3 regions of the Streptomyces sp. NPDC025618 genome follow, and region 3 is predicted to be linked to each of the others. Evidence: riboswitches for the same ligand, from Rfam matches in the RefSeq annotation. Region 3 holds a riboswitch; each other region holds the start of a gene.
What was found. A riboswitch is a leader RNA that binds a small molecule or an ion and turns the genes downstream of it on or off. The one in region 3 is predicted to bind cobalamin.

Region 1: it holds a riboswitch for cobalamin, as region 3 does, so the genes downstream of both, ACZ4A5_RS24380 (cobalamin biosynthesis protein) here and metE (5-methyltetrahydropteroyltriglutamate--homocysteine S-methyltransferase) in region 3, are expected to answer to the same signal.
Region 2: it holds a riboswitch for cobalamin, as region 3 does, so the genes downstream of both, nicT (Nickel transporter NicT) here and metE (5-methyltetrahydropteroyltriglutamate--homocysteine S-methyltransferase) in region 3, are expected to answer to the same signal.

The regions. Positions count from the first base shown of each region.
Region 1 is NZ_JBVHLW010000033.1:55,259-58,525, reverse strand. It holds gene ACZ4A5_RS24385 (cobyric acid synthase) at 1-789, opposite strand, end outside; gene ACZ4A5_RS24380 (cobalamin biosynthesis protein) at 819-1,805, opposite strand; cobalamin riboswitch at 1,928-2,055, opposite strand; gene ACZ4A5_RS24375 (hypothetical protein) at 2,426-2,638, opposite strand; gene ACZ4A5_RS24370 (inorganic phosphate transporter) at 2,651-3,267, opposite strand, start outside.
Region 2 is NZ_JBVHLW010000021.1:87,597-90,863, reverse strand. It holds gene ACZ4A5_RS19120 (NAD-dependent epimerase/dehydratase family protein) at 1-368, opposite strand, end outside; gene nicT (Nickel transporter NicT) at 451-1,593, opposite strand; cobalamin riboswitch at 1,614-1,831, opposite strand; gene ACZ4A5_RS19110 (APC family permease) at 2,009-3,267, shown strand, end outside.
Region 3 is NZ_JBVHLW010000072.1:9,105-12,371, forward strand. It holds gene metE (5-methyltetrahydropteroyltriglutamate--homocysteine S-methyltransferase) at 1-1,780, opposite strand, end outside; cobalamin riboswitch at 1,819-2,042, opposite strand; gene ACZ4A5_RS30840 (helical backbone metal receptor) at 2,079-2,819, shown strand; gene ACZ4A5_RS30845 (TDT family transporter) at 2,767-3,267, opposite strand, start outside.

The DNA of each region.
Region 1 (3,267 bases), on a different contig from region 3:
CGACTCGCGCACCGCGCCGCGCATCGACACCCGCAGGCCGTCCTCCTCGTCGATGCCGAGGCCGTGGGCGAAGGGCAGCACGCCGACCGTGGGCCGCCCGGTCAGGTCGCGCAGCATCTCCAGGCCGGGTTCCAGCAGCGTCACGTCACCCCGGAACTTGTTGACCAGATAGCCCGCTATGTGCGCCTGGTCCTCGCGGGACAGCAGCGCCGTCGTACCGAAGAACGACGCGAACACCCCGCCCCTGTCGATGTCCCCGACCACGACGACCGGCAGCCGCGCCGCCCGGGCTATGCCCATGTTGACGATGTCGGTGCGCCGCAGGTTGATCTCGGCGGGGCTGCCCGCACCCTCGCAGATCACGGCGTCGTGGGTGCGCCGCAGCTCCTCCAGGCACTCGGTCACCGTGCCGAACAGCCGCTCCTGGCGCCCCCAGTGCCGTGTCCCCCCGGGGGACGACCCCTCGGACGTCCCGAAATACCCGCGCGCGCTGAGCTCGCCCACCGGCTTGCCCATCAGCACCACCTGGCTGCTGCGGTCGCCGCCGGGCTTGAGCAGCACGGGGTTCATCAGGGCCGACGGCTCCACCCGGGCCGCGGCGGCCTGCATGGCCTGCGCGCGGCCTATCTCCGCGCCCTCGCGGGTCACGAAGGAGTTGAGCGACATGTTCTGCGCCTTGAACGGCGCGACCTTGACGCCCTTGCGGACCAGCCACCGGCAGATCCCGGCGGTCACCACGCTCTTGCCCGCGTCCGAGGTCGTCCCGGCCACGAGCAGGCCCCCGCCCAGCGGGCCCGTGGGCCCGCCCTTGTCCGCTGTCACCGGCTCCTCCTCGTAAGGCGATCTGGGAAAAGGCTGCCCGCCGCACGGCCCCGGGAGACGGCGGCCCGCACCCCGATCGCGACGCCCAGCGCCAGCAGCGACACCCGCCGGGAGAGGCGTACGGCGCGCTCGATGTCGGCGGCCTCCACCGGGCGGTTCTCCGCGCCCAGGACGGGGCGGTGCTCGACGCGGCCCTTGTAGGCGAGGGTGCCGCCGAGGCGCACACCGAGCGCCCCCGCGAACGCGGCTTCCACCGGGCCCGCGTTGGGGCTCGGGTGCCGGGACGCGTCGCGCCGGGCCACCCGCCAGGCGCCCCGCGGGTCGGGCCCGGCGAGCACGGCGAGGGCGGCGGTGAGCCGGGCGCCGGGCCAGCCGACGACGTCGTCGAGCCGGGCCGAGGCCCAGCCGAAGCGGCGGTAGCGGGGCGACTTGTGGCCCACCATCGCGTCCAGGGTGTTGACGGCGCGGAAGCCGGCCAGCCCCGGAACACCGCCCAGCGCACCCCAGACGAGGGCGCCCACGACGGCGTCGGAGGTGTTCTCCGCGACGGACTCCACGACGGCGCGGGCCAGCTGCGGACCGTCCAGCGCCTCGGGGTCGCGCCCGCACAGATGGGGCAGCCGCTCCCGGGCGACCTCCAGGTCGCCCACGGCGAGCGCGCCCCCGATGGCGCGGGCCTCACGGCCCAGCGAGGTGCCGCCGAGCACGGCCCAGGTGGTGGCGGCGGTCAGGGCGACCGTGGCGGCGGGGGAGGGGCGTACGGCACGGGCCAGCGCACCGGCGGCGGCCACGGTGCCGCCCGCGCACAGCAGCGTGTGCAGGGCGCCATGACCGCGGTGGTCGCGCCACAGCCGCTGCTCCACGGCCTGCGCGGCACGTCCGAAAGCGGCCACGGGGTGGCCGCGGCGGGGGTCGCCGAGAGCGAGGTCGCCGAGAAAGCCGAGCGTGGCACCGCAGGCGAAACCGAGGTGATCGGCGCGCATCGGATCAGACCGCCGTCGCGTGGTACCTGGATCCGGGGGAACGGGATGGTCGGCGGCAGCCGGACATGGCGATGTGTCCTCACTCAGGGTCCGCGCCCTGGCTCGACGTGACCGGCGACCAGAGTCTCCTGGCTCCCGGATCGACGCCGCCCCGGCCTTCCCGCCCGCGAGTGCGGGCCGTGGCACTCCGATGGGGGAGACGCTCCCCGGTGACAGTGGCGGGACCGCGCCGGACTCGCACCGGCTTCCTCTGCTGTCGCCGTTTGGCCCCGGAAGTCCACCATGGGGTGTGAACGGGCGTCAACTTCCCTGGGGGCGGGTGAGCGGGGCTTTGGTGGCGGGGCCGTTGCCGGGTGCGGGTCCGCCGCGCCTGCGGCGGGCTTGTGCCCCAGCCCCGCCCCTTCCCGAAACCGGGGGAGACCCCCGGACCCCCAGCGCCCTGCGGGCGCGTCCTCAAACGCCGGACGGGCTGATATTCAGCCCGTTGGGGGCACCTCCCAGCGGTAGCTGGGGGAGTTTGAGGGCAACGCGGCGAAGCCGTGTTGCGGGGTCTGGGGCGACAGCCCCAGTTTCGGGAAGGGGCGGGTAGGGGAAAAGCCCCGCCGCAGGCGGCAACCCACCTACCCCACGATCAAAAAGATCCCGTACCCCACAGCCGCCGCGCACAGCGCAAAGCACGCATACGCCCCGGACCGCGCCAGACCCCCCGGAGCCGCCCCGCCCGCAGGGCGGGACGTGCCCACGATCCCGAGCGTGAAGACGCCGACCAATCCGACGGTCACCACGACGCTGACGCCGAAGACCTGACCGAGAGCTGCCCAGTCGATGTGCATGGTGTGGATTCCTTAGCTCGCCGCGGCGGCGGGGGTGCGCCCGGCTTCGGAGGAGACGGCGACCACCGGGGCGGCGGTCACGGGGCCGGCCGGCGGCGGGGCGACGGCCTGGAGCGCGGCGGTGACCACACCGGCCGGCTCCGCCGTTTCCGGCTGGACCTCGTTGACGCTGTCGTGGGTGACCGGCTTGCGGCGGGAAGCGGCGTAGATCGCGCCGCACACCAGCAGGCCGAGCACGGCGACGGTGGTGACGCCCCAGTCGCCCTGGTCGGCGAGGAACGCGGCGCCACCGGCGACGATGCCCGCGGCCGGGAGCGTCAGGCACCAGGCGACGGCCATCCGGCCCGCGGTCGACCAGCGCACCACGCCGCCCTTGCGGCCGAGGCCGGAGCCCATGATCGCGCCGGAGCAGACCTGGGTGGTGGAGAGGGCGAAGCCGATGTGCGAGGAGGCGAGGATCACGGTCGCGGCGCCGGTCTGGGCGGCGAAGCCCTGCGGCGGCTGGATGTCGGTGAGGCCCTTGCCGAGCGTACGGATGATGCGCCAGCCGCCCAGGTACGTACCGAGCGCGATGGCCAGGCCCGCGGAGACGATGACCCACAGCGGCGGGTCGGAGTGCGGGGCGACGA
Region 2 (3,267 bases), on a different contig from region 3:
CCGTAGACGACCATGGAGCCGGCGAGGACCAGGCGGCGTACGCCCGCGGCGGCCATCTCCGCGAGGAGCACGGCCGTGCCGAGGTCGTTGCAGCCCACATAGGCGGGCGCGTCGGCGAAGTCCTTGCCGAGGCCGACCATCGCGGCCTGGTGGCAGACGGCGTCGATGCCGCGCAGCGCGCCGGCCACGGCCGCGCGGTCGCGGAGGTCGGCGCCGGTCCACTCGACGCCGGCGGGCCGGGGCGGTGCCTCGGGGTGGGCCGCGGGCAGCAGGGCGTCGAGGACGACGGGCCGGTGGCCGCGGGCGGTGAGTGCGGTGACGATGTGCGAGCCGATGAAGCCCGCGCCTCCGGTGACGAGTACGCGCATGACCTCGACGTTAGGGGCGCGGGCCGCGGGGCGCCCGTTCCGGCGCCGCCCTGTCACCGGTCCGTAAGAACCGCGCCGGCCGTCAGCCCGTCTCGCTCGTGGCCGTGGCCGCGCGCGCCGCCCAGCGCTGCTCGACCTTGCCGAACCGCCAGTAGGCGAGCGCCGCCGCCCAGACCACCACGAAAAGGCCGACGATGACGAAGCCGACGTTGTCGAGGTTGAGGCCGGAGATCCAGCCGGTGACCGCGTCGTTCATATGGAGCTTGTCGTGCAGCACGGTGACCAGCTCGATGGTGCCGATGAGGAAGGCGACGGCGATCGACAGGCCGGTGATGGTGAGGTTGTAGTAGACCTTGCGGACGGGGTTGGAGAACGCCCACTGGTAGGCGAAGTTCATGAACGTGCCGTCGAGGGTGTCGAAGAGGCTCATCCCCGCGGCGAACAGCAGCGGCAGGCACAGGATCGCGTACCAGGGCAGCCCGGCGGCCGCGCCGCTGCCCGCCATCACCATGAGGGTGACCTCGGTGGCCGTGTCGAAGCCGAGGCCGAAGAGGAAGCCCAGGGGGTACATCTGGCCGGGGCGGGTGATGGAGCGGGTGAAGCGGCCGAGGACGCGGTTCATGAAGCCGCGCGAGTCCAGGTGCTGCTCCAGCTCGGCCTCGTCGTAACGGCCCTCGCGCATCGCGCGGAAGATGCGCAGGATGCCCGCGAGGGCGACGAGGTTGAGGGCGGCGATGAGGTAGAGGAAGCCGCCGGAGACCGACGTGCCGACGACGCCGAGGGTCTGGTGGGTGGTGGAGTCCTCGTCCATCAGCTTCCCGGCGAGCTGGGTGCCGCCCGCCACCAGCGCCGCCATGACGACGACCACGCTGGAGTGGCCGAGGGCGAACCAGAAGCCGACCGAGACCGGGCGCTTGCCGTCGGCCATCAGCTTGCGGGTGGTGTTGTCGATGGCGGCGATGTGGTCGGCGTCGAAGGCGTGCCGCATGCCGAGGGTGTAGGCGGTGACGCCGAGGCCGACGCCGTAGACCTTGGAGTCCACGGTGTAGTGGTCGGGGACGACGAGCAGGTAGAGCACGCCGAAGGCGACGACGTGCAGGGCGGCTATGACGCCCAGGAGGCCGGCGGTGCGCACGGTGTCCTGGCGGCGCCAGCGGAAGGCGGGCGGGCCGCCGGCGGCGGGCGCGGCGGGGGTTCGGGTGGGCAGGGTCATCTTGCGGGTCACGCTCCAGCACCTCGTGGATCTTCTCGTGAGATGCCGTGGCCGGTCTCCTGGCTTACGGGTCGTTCGCGCCCGCCCCTGCCTTCCCGGCAGCCGGCTGCGGCCAGTGGCTCCACGCGCCCGTGGGATGCGCGCGGAACGGGACGGTAGCTCCCCGATCACAGTGGCGAGGGCCGCTCCGGAGTGGGACCACGAGGGTCCGTCACCGGTCTTCCCGAGCACCACGGCCGGGCCACCTTAACGCCCTGACCGGCACGAGTGGCAAAGAAGTGGCAGTTGCCATAGCCAGGCAACAGCTTCCTCGGGGCTTTCCCGGCCCGACCGCCGCTCCGGAGCGCCGATGCTGGACGTGCCCCGCGGGCCGGTGCTACCAGTGCAGTTGACGGGTCTCCCCGTCCGGCAGAGAGAGGGCACACCCATGGCGGACACCGGGCAGGGACCGGAGCACGGGGTCGGATTCGTACGCCGGATCGGGCTGTTCCAGGCCACCACCATCAACATGAGCCAGATGTGCGGTATCGGACCCTTCGTCACCATCCCCCTGATGGTGGCGGCGTTCGGCGGCCCGCAGGCGGTGATCGGGTTCGTCGCGGGCGCGCTGCTGGCGCTCGCCGACGGGCTGATCTGGGCGGAGCTGGGGGCCTCGTTGCCGGGGGCGGGCGGCAGTTACGTGTATCTGCGGCAGGCGTTCCAGTACCGCAGCGGGAAGCTGATGCCGTTCCTGTTCGTGTGGACGGCCATGCTGTTCATCCCGCTGGGCATGTCGACGGGGATCATCGGCTTCGTGCAGTATCTCGGCTATCTGTGGCCGGGCATGGGACAGACCACCGGGGACCTCGTGGGGCTCGCGGTCATCGTGGCCATCGTCGCGGCGCTGTGGCGGCGGGTCGAGAACATCGCGCGGCTCACCGTGGTGCTGTGGGCGGTGATGATCGCCTCGGTCGTCCTCGTCATCGTCGCGGCGTTCACCCACTTCAGCCCGCACCGCGCCTTCACCTACCCCGCCCACGCCTTCGAGCTGACGACCAATCACTTCTGGATCGGCTTCGCGGCGGGCCTGACCATCGGCATCTACGACTACCTCGGCTACAACACCGCCGCCTACATGGGCGCGGAGATCAAGAATCCCGGGCGCACGATGCCGCGCGCCATCATCTACTCCATCCTCGGCATCATGGCGATCTATCTGCTGCTCCAGATCGGCACGCTGGGGGTCGTCGACTGGAAGCAGATGCTCGACGAGAACGCCACCGCGCACTCCTCCGTGGCCTCAGCGGTCCTGGAGACGGCCTGGGGCAAGGGCGCGGCCCGGACGGTCACGGTGCTGATCCTCCTCACGGCCGTCGCCTCCGTCCTCACCGGCCTCCTCGGCGGCTCCCGCGTGCCCTACGACGCCGCGCGGGACAAGGTCTTCTTCCGCTCCTTCGGCCGCCTGCACCCGCGCCACCACTTCCCCGTGCTGGGCCTGGCGTCGATGGGGGTCATCACCGGCATCGGCTTCCTGATCGGCCGTCATACGGACCTCACCACGCTGATCCAGCTGCTCACCACCGTGATGGTGATCGTCCAGGCGCTGGCCCAGGTGGTGGCGGTGTCGGTGCTGCGCCGCCGGCAGCCGGGGCTGCGCCGCCCGTACCGCATGTGGCTCTACCCGCTGCCGAGCCTGGTGGCGCTCGT
Region 3 (3,267 bases):
GGGCGAGAGCCACCTGGCGGGCGGTCTCGGCGAGCGGCTGGTCGTCGCGGACGAAGGACCAGGACAGCATGGTGACGGGGCCGGTGAGCATGCCCTTCACGGGGCGCTGGGTCAACGACTGGGCGTAGCGGGTCCATTCGACGGTCATCGGCGCGGGCCGCGAGACGTCACCGGCGAGGATCGGCGGCCGGACGTAGCGCGTGCCGTAGGACTGCACCCAGCCGTGCCGGGTGGCGAGGTAGCCGTTCAGCCGCTCGGCGAAGTGCTGGACCATGTCGTTGCGTTCGGGCTCGCCGTGCACCAGCACGTCGAGGCCGGCCTTCTCCTGGAAGGCGATCACCTCGCGGATCTCGGCGGCGATCCGCTCCCGGTACTCCTCGGCCGTGATCTTCCCGGCGCGCAGATCGGCCCGCGCGCGGCGCAGTTCGGCGGTCTGTGGGAAGGAGCCGATGGTGGTCGTGGGCAGCGGCGGGAGGCCCAGCCGGGCGCGCTGGGCGGCGGCCCGTTCCGCGTACGGCTGCGGGCGGCGGGTGTCCTCGGCGGTGACGGCCGCGCAGCGGTCCCGTACGGCCGCGTCGCGGGTCAGCGCGGAGCCCGCGCGGGAGGCGAGGGCGGCGCGGTTGGCGGCGAGCTGGGGTGCCACCGCCTCGCGGCCCTCGCTCAGCGCCCTTGCGAGGGTGGCGACTTCGGCCGTCTTCTGGCGGGCGAAGGAGAGCCAGCGGGCGATCTGCGGGTCGAGGTCGCGTTCGGCGGTGACGTCGAGCGGCACATGCAGCAGGGAGCAGGACGGCGCGACGTCGAGCCGGTCGACCAGGCCGAGCAGGGTGGCGAGGGTGGAGAGCGCCCGCTCCAGGTCGGCGGCCCAGATGTTGCGGCCGTCGACGACGCCCGCGATGAGCCGCTTGCCGGGGAGCCCGCCGAGCGCGGCGAGCTCTTCGAGATTGGCGGCCGCGGGGCCGGTGAAGTCCATCGCGAGCCCCTCGACCGGGGCCTGGGCGAGCACCGGCAGGGCGTCGCCGAGCCGGTCGAAGTAGGACGCGACCAGCAGTTGGGGACGGTCCGTGAGCGCGCCGAGCTCGCGGTAGGCGCGGGCGGTGGCGTTCAGCACGGACCGGGGCCGGTCCTGTACGAGCGCGGGCTCGTCCAGCTGCGCCCACTCCGCTCCGGCCGCCCGCAGGTCGGCGAGCAGCGAGGCGTAGACGGGCAGCAGCCGGTCGAGGAGCGTCAGCGGCTCGAAGTCCGCACCGGCGCCGGGCGCGGGCTTGGCCAGCAGCAGGAAGCTGATCGGTCCCAGCAGCACGGGCCGGGCCGTGAAGCCCGCGTCGCGTGCCTCACGGAATTCGCCGACCTGCTTACGGGAATCCGGCGTGAATTGCGCATCCGGTCCCAATTCCGGTACGAGGTAGTGGTAGTTGGTGTCGAACCACTTCGTCATCTCCAGCGGTGGCGTGTCCGCCGTGCCGCGGGCCATGGCGAAATAGACGTCGAGCTCGGTCGTGGCCGCCGCCCGGTGCCGCTCGGGCACCGCGCCGACCGCCCAGGCGGTGTCCAGCACATGGTCGTAGAACGAGAAGTCGCCGGTGGGCACCTCGGTGATGCCCGCCTCGCGCAGCTCCTCGCGGGCCGCGGCGCGCAACGCGGCGGCCGTTTCCAGGAGTTGCCGCGCGTCCAAGCGGCCGGCCCAATAGCTCTCGGTGGCCTTCTTCAGCTCACGGCCCGGGCCTTGCCGCGGATAGCCGTGCAGCGTGGGATTCACACGTGCGACATGCGTCTGCTTCACGGAACTCTCCTCCGGAGTTCGTGCGGTCCGTACCCCGTGCGGGCATACGGGCAGTGGCAGGTCTTCGGACTCGCGGGCGCGCCCCGGTCCCTCGTCGAGGGGCCGGTCACCTACCGGCGGTCGCTTCCCGGACGGCGTCCAGTGCGTATGACCGCTTTCGTTCCCACTCACCGCTGCGGGGCAGTTCCGGATTCGCACCGGATTCCCTCTTGCGACGCTCCCGACTGGCGGACGGGGCGAACCAGCTGCACCGGCCAGCATAGTCACAGGAGTTGCCGCCCGGGCGTACTCTATGATCATGGCCATTCGCACTGCCGTACGGCGCGTGGTGTCCCTCGTCCCCTCACTCACCGAGGCCGTGGCCGTCAGCGCGCCCGGGCTGCTCGTCGGTGCCACCGACTGGTGCGAGCGCCCCGCCGGGCTCGGCGTCACGCGGATCGGCGGCACGAAGAACCCCGACGTGGCCCGTATCGCCGCCCTCGCGCCCGACCTCGTCCTCGCCAACGAGGAGGAGAACCGCGCCCCCGACCTCGCCGCTCTGCGCGCGGCGGGCCTGCGGGTGCTGGTCACCGAAGTGCGCACGCTGGAGCAGGCGTTCACGGAGCTGGAACGGGTGCTGGTGGCGGGGTGCGGGCTGGAGCGGCCGGCGTGGCTGGCGGAGGCCGAGGAGGCGTGGCGGGACGTACGGGCCACGGGCCGCGCCGTGCGGGCGGTGGTGCCGGTGTGGCGGCGGCCGTGGATGGTCCTCGGCCGGGACACCTTCGCCGGGGACGTCCTCGCCCGGCTCGGCGTGGCGCACGCGTACGCGGGGCACGCGGAGCGCTATCCCCGCGTGCCCCTGGAGGAGTTGACCTCGTGCGGCGCCGAGCTGGTCGTCCTGCCGGACGAGCCGTACCGCTTCAGTGCCGACGACGGCCCGGAGGCGTTCCCCGGGCTGCCGTACGCGCTGGTCAGCGGCCGTCACCTCACGTGGTACGGCCCTTCGCTCACCGAAGCGCCGCGGGTGCTGGCCGCGGCGCTGCGAGCAGCCGGCCGTTGACCAGCCCCCGCAGGGTGCCGGTCGCGGCGACCGCCCAGGCGGCGACGAGCAGGGCGTAGAGCCCGACGGCCAGCCAGGTGAAGGCGTGCAGGTGGGTGTGGCGGGCGAGCGCCGCGGCGCCGGTGACGCAGGTGCCGATGGGAAAGGTGAAGCCCCACCACGTCATCCCGAAGCCCATCCCGCGCCGGAACGCGCCCACCACCATGGCCGTGGCCAGCGCCAGCCACAGCAGCGCGAAGCCCATCACCGGGACGCCGTAGAGCACGCCGAACGCGGACATCGCGTGCGCGTACGGGGCCGCGACGGCTCCCGGCGCCGCGTCGGCGAGGTTGTTCACGGCCGTCGCGGACTGGCCCAGCGGGCCCAGCACCAGGAAGAGGGTCGGGGTCATCGCCAGGGGCAGCGGACCGTGGTGCACCAGCCGCGAGAGGAGCATCGGCAGGATGGC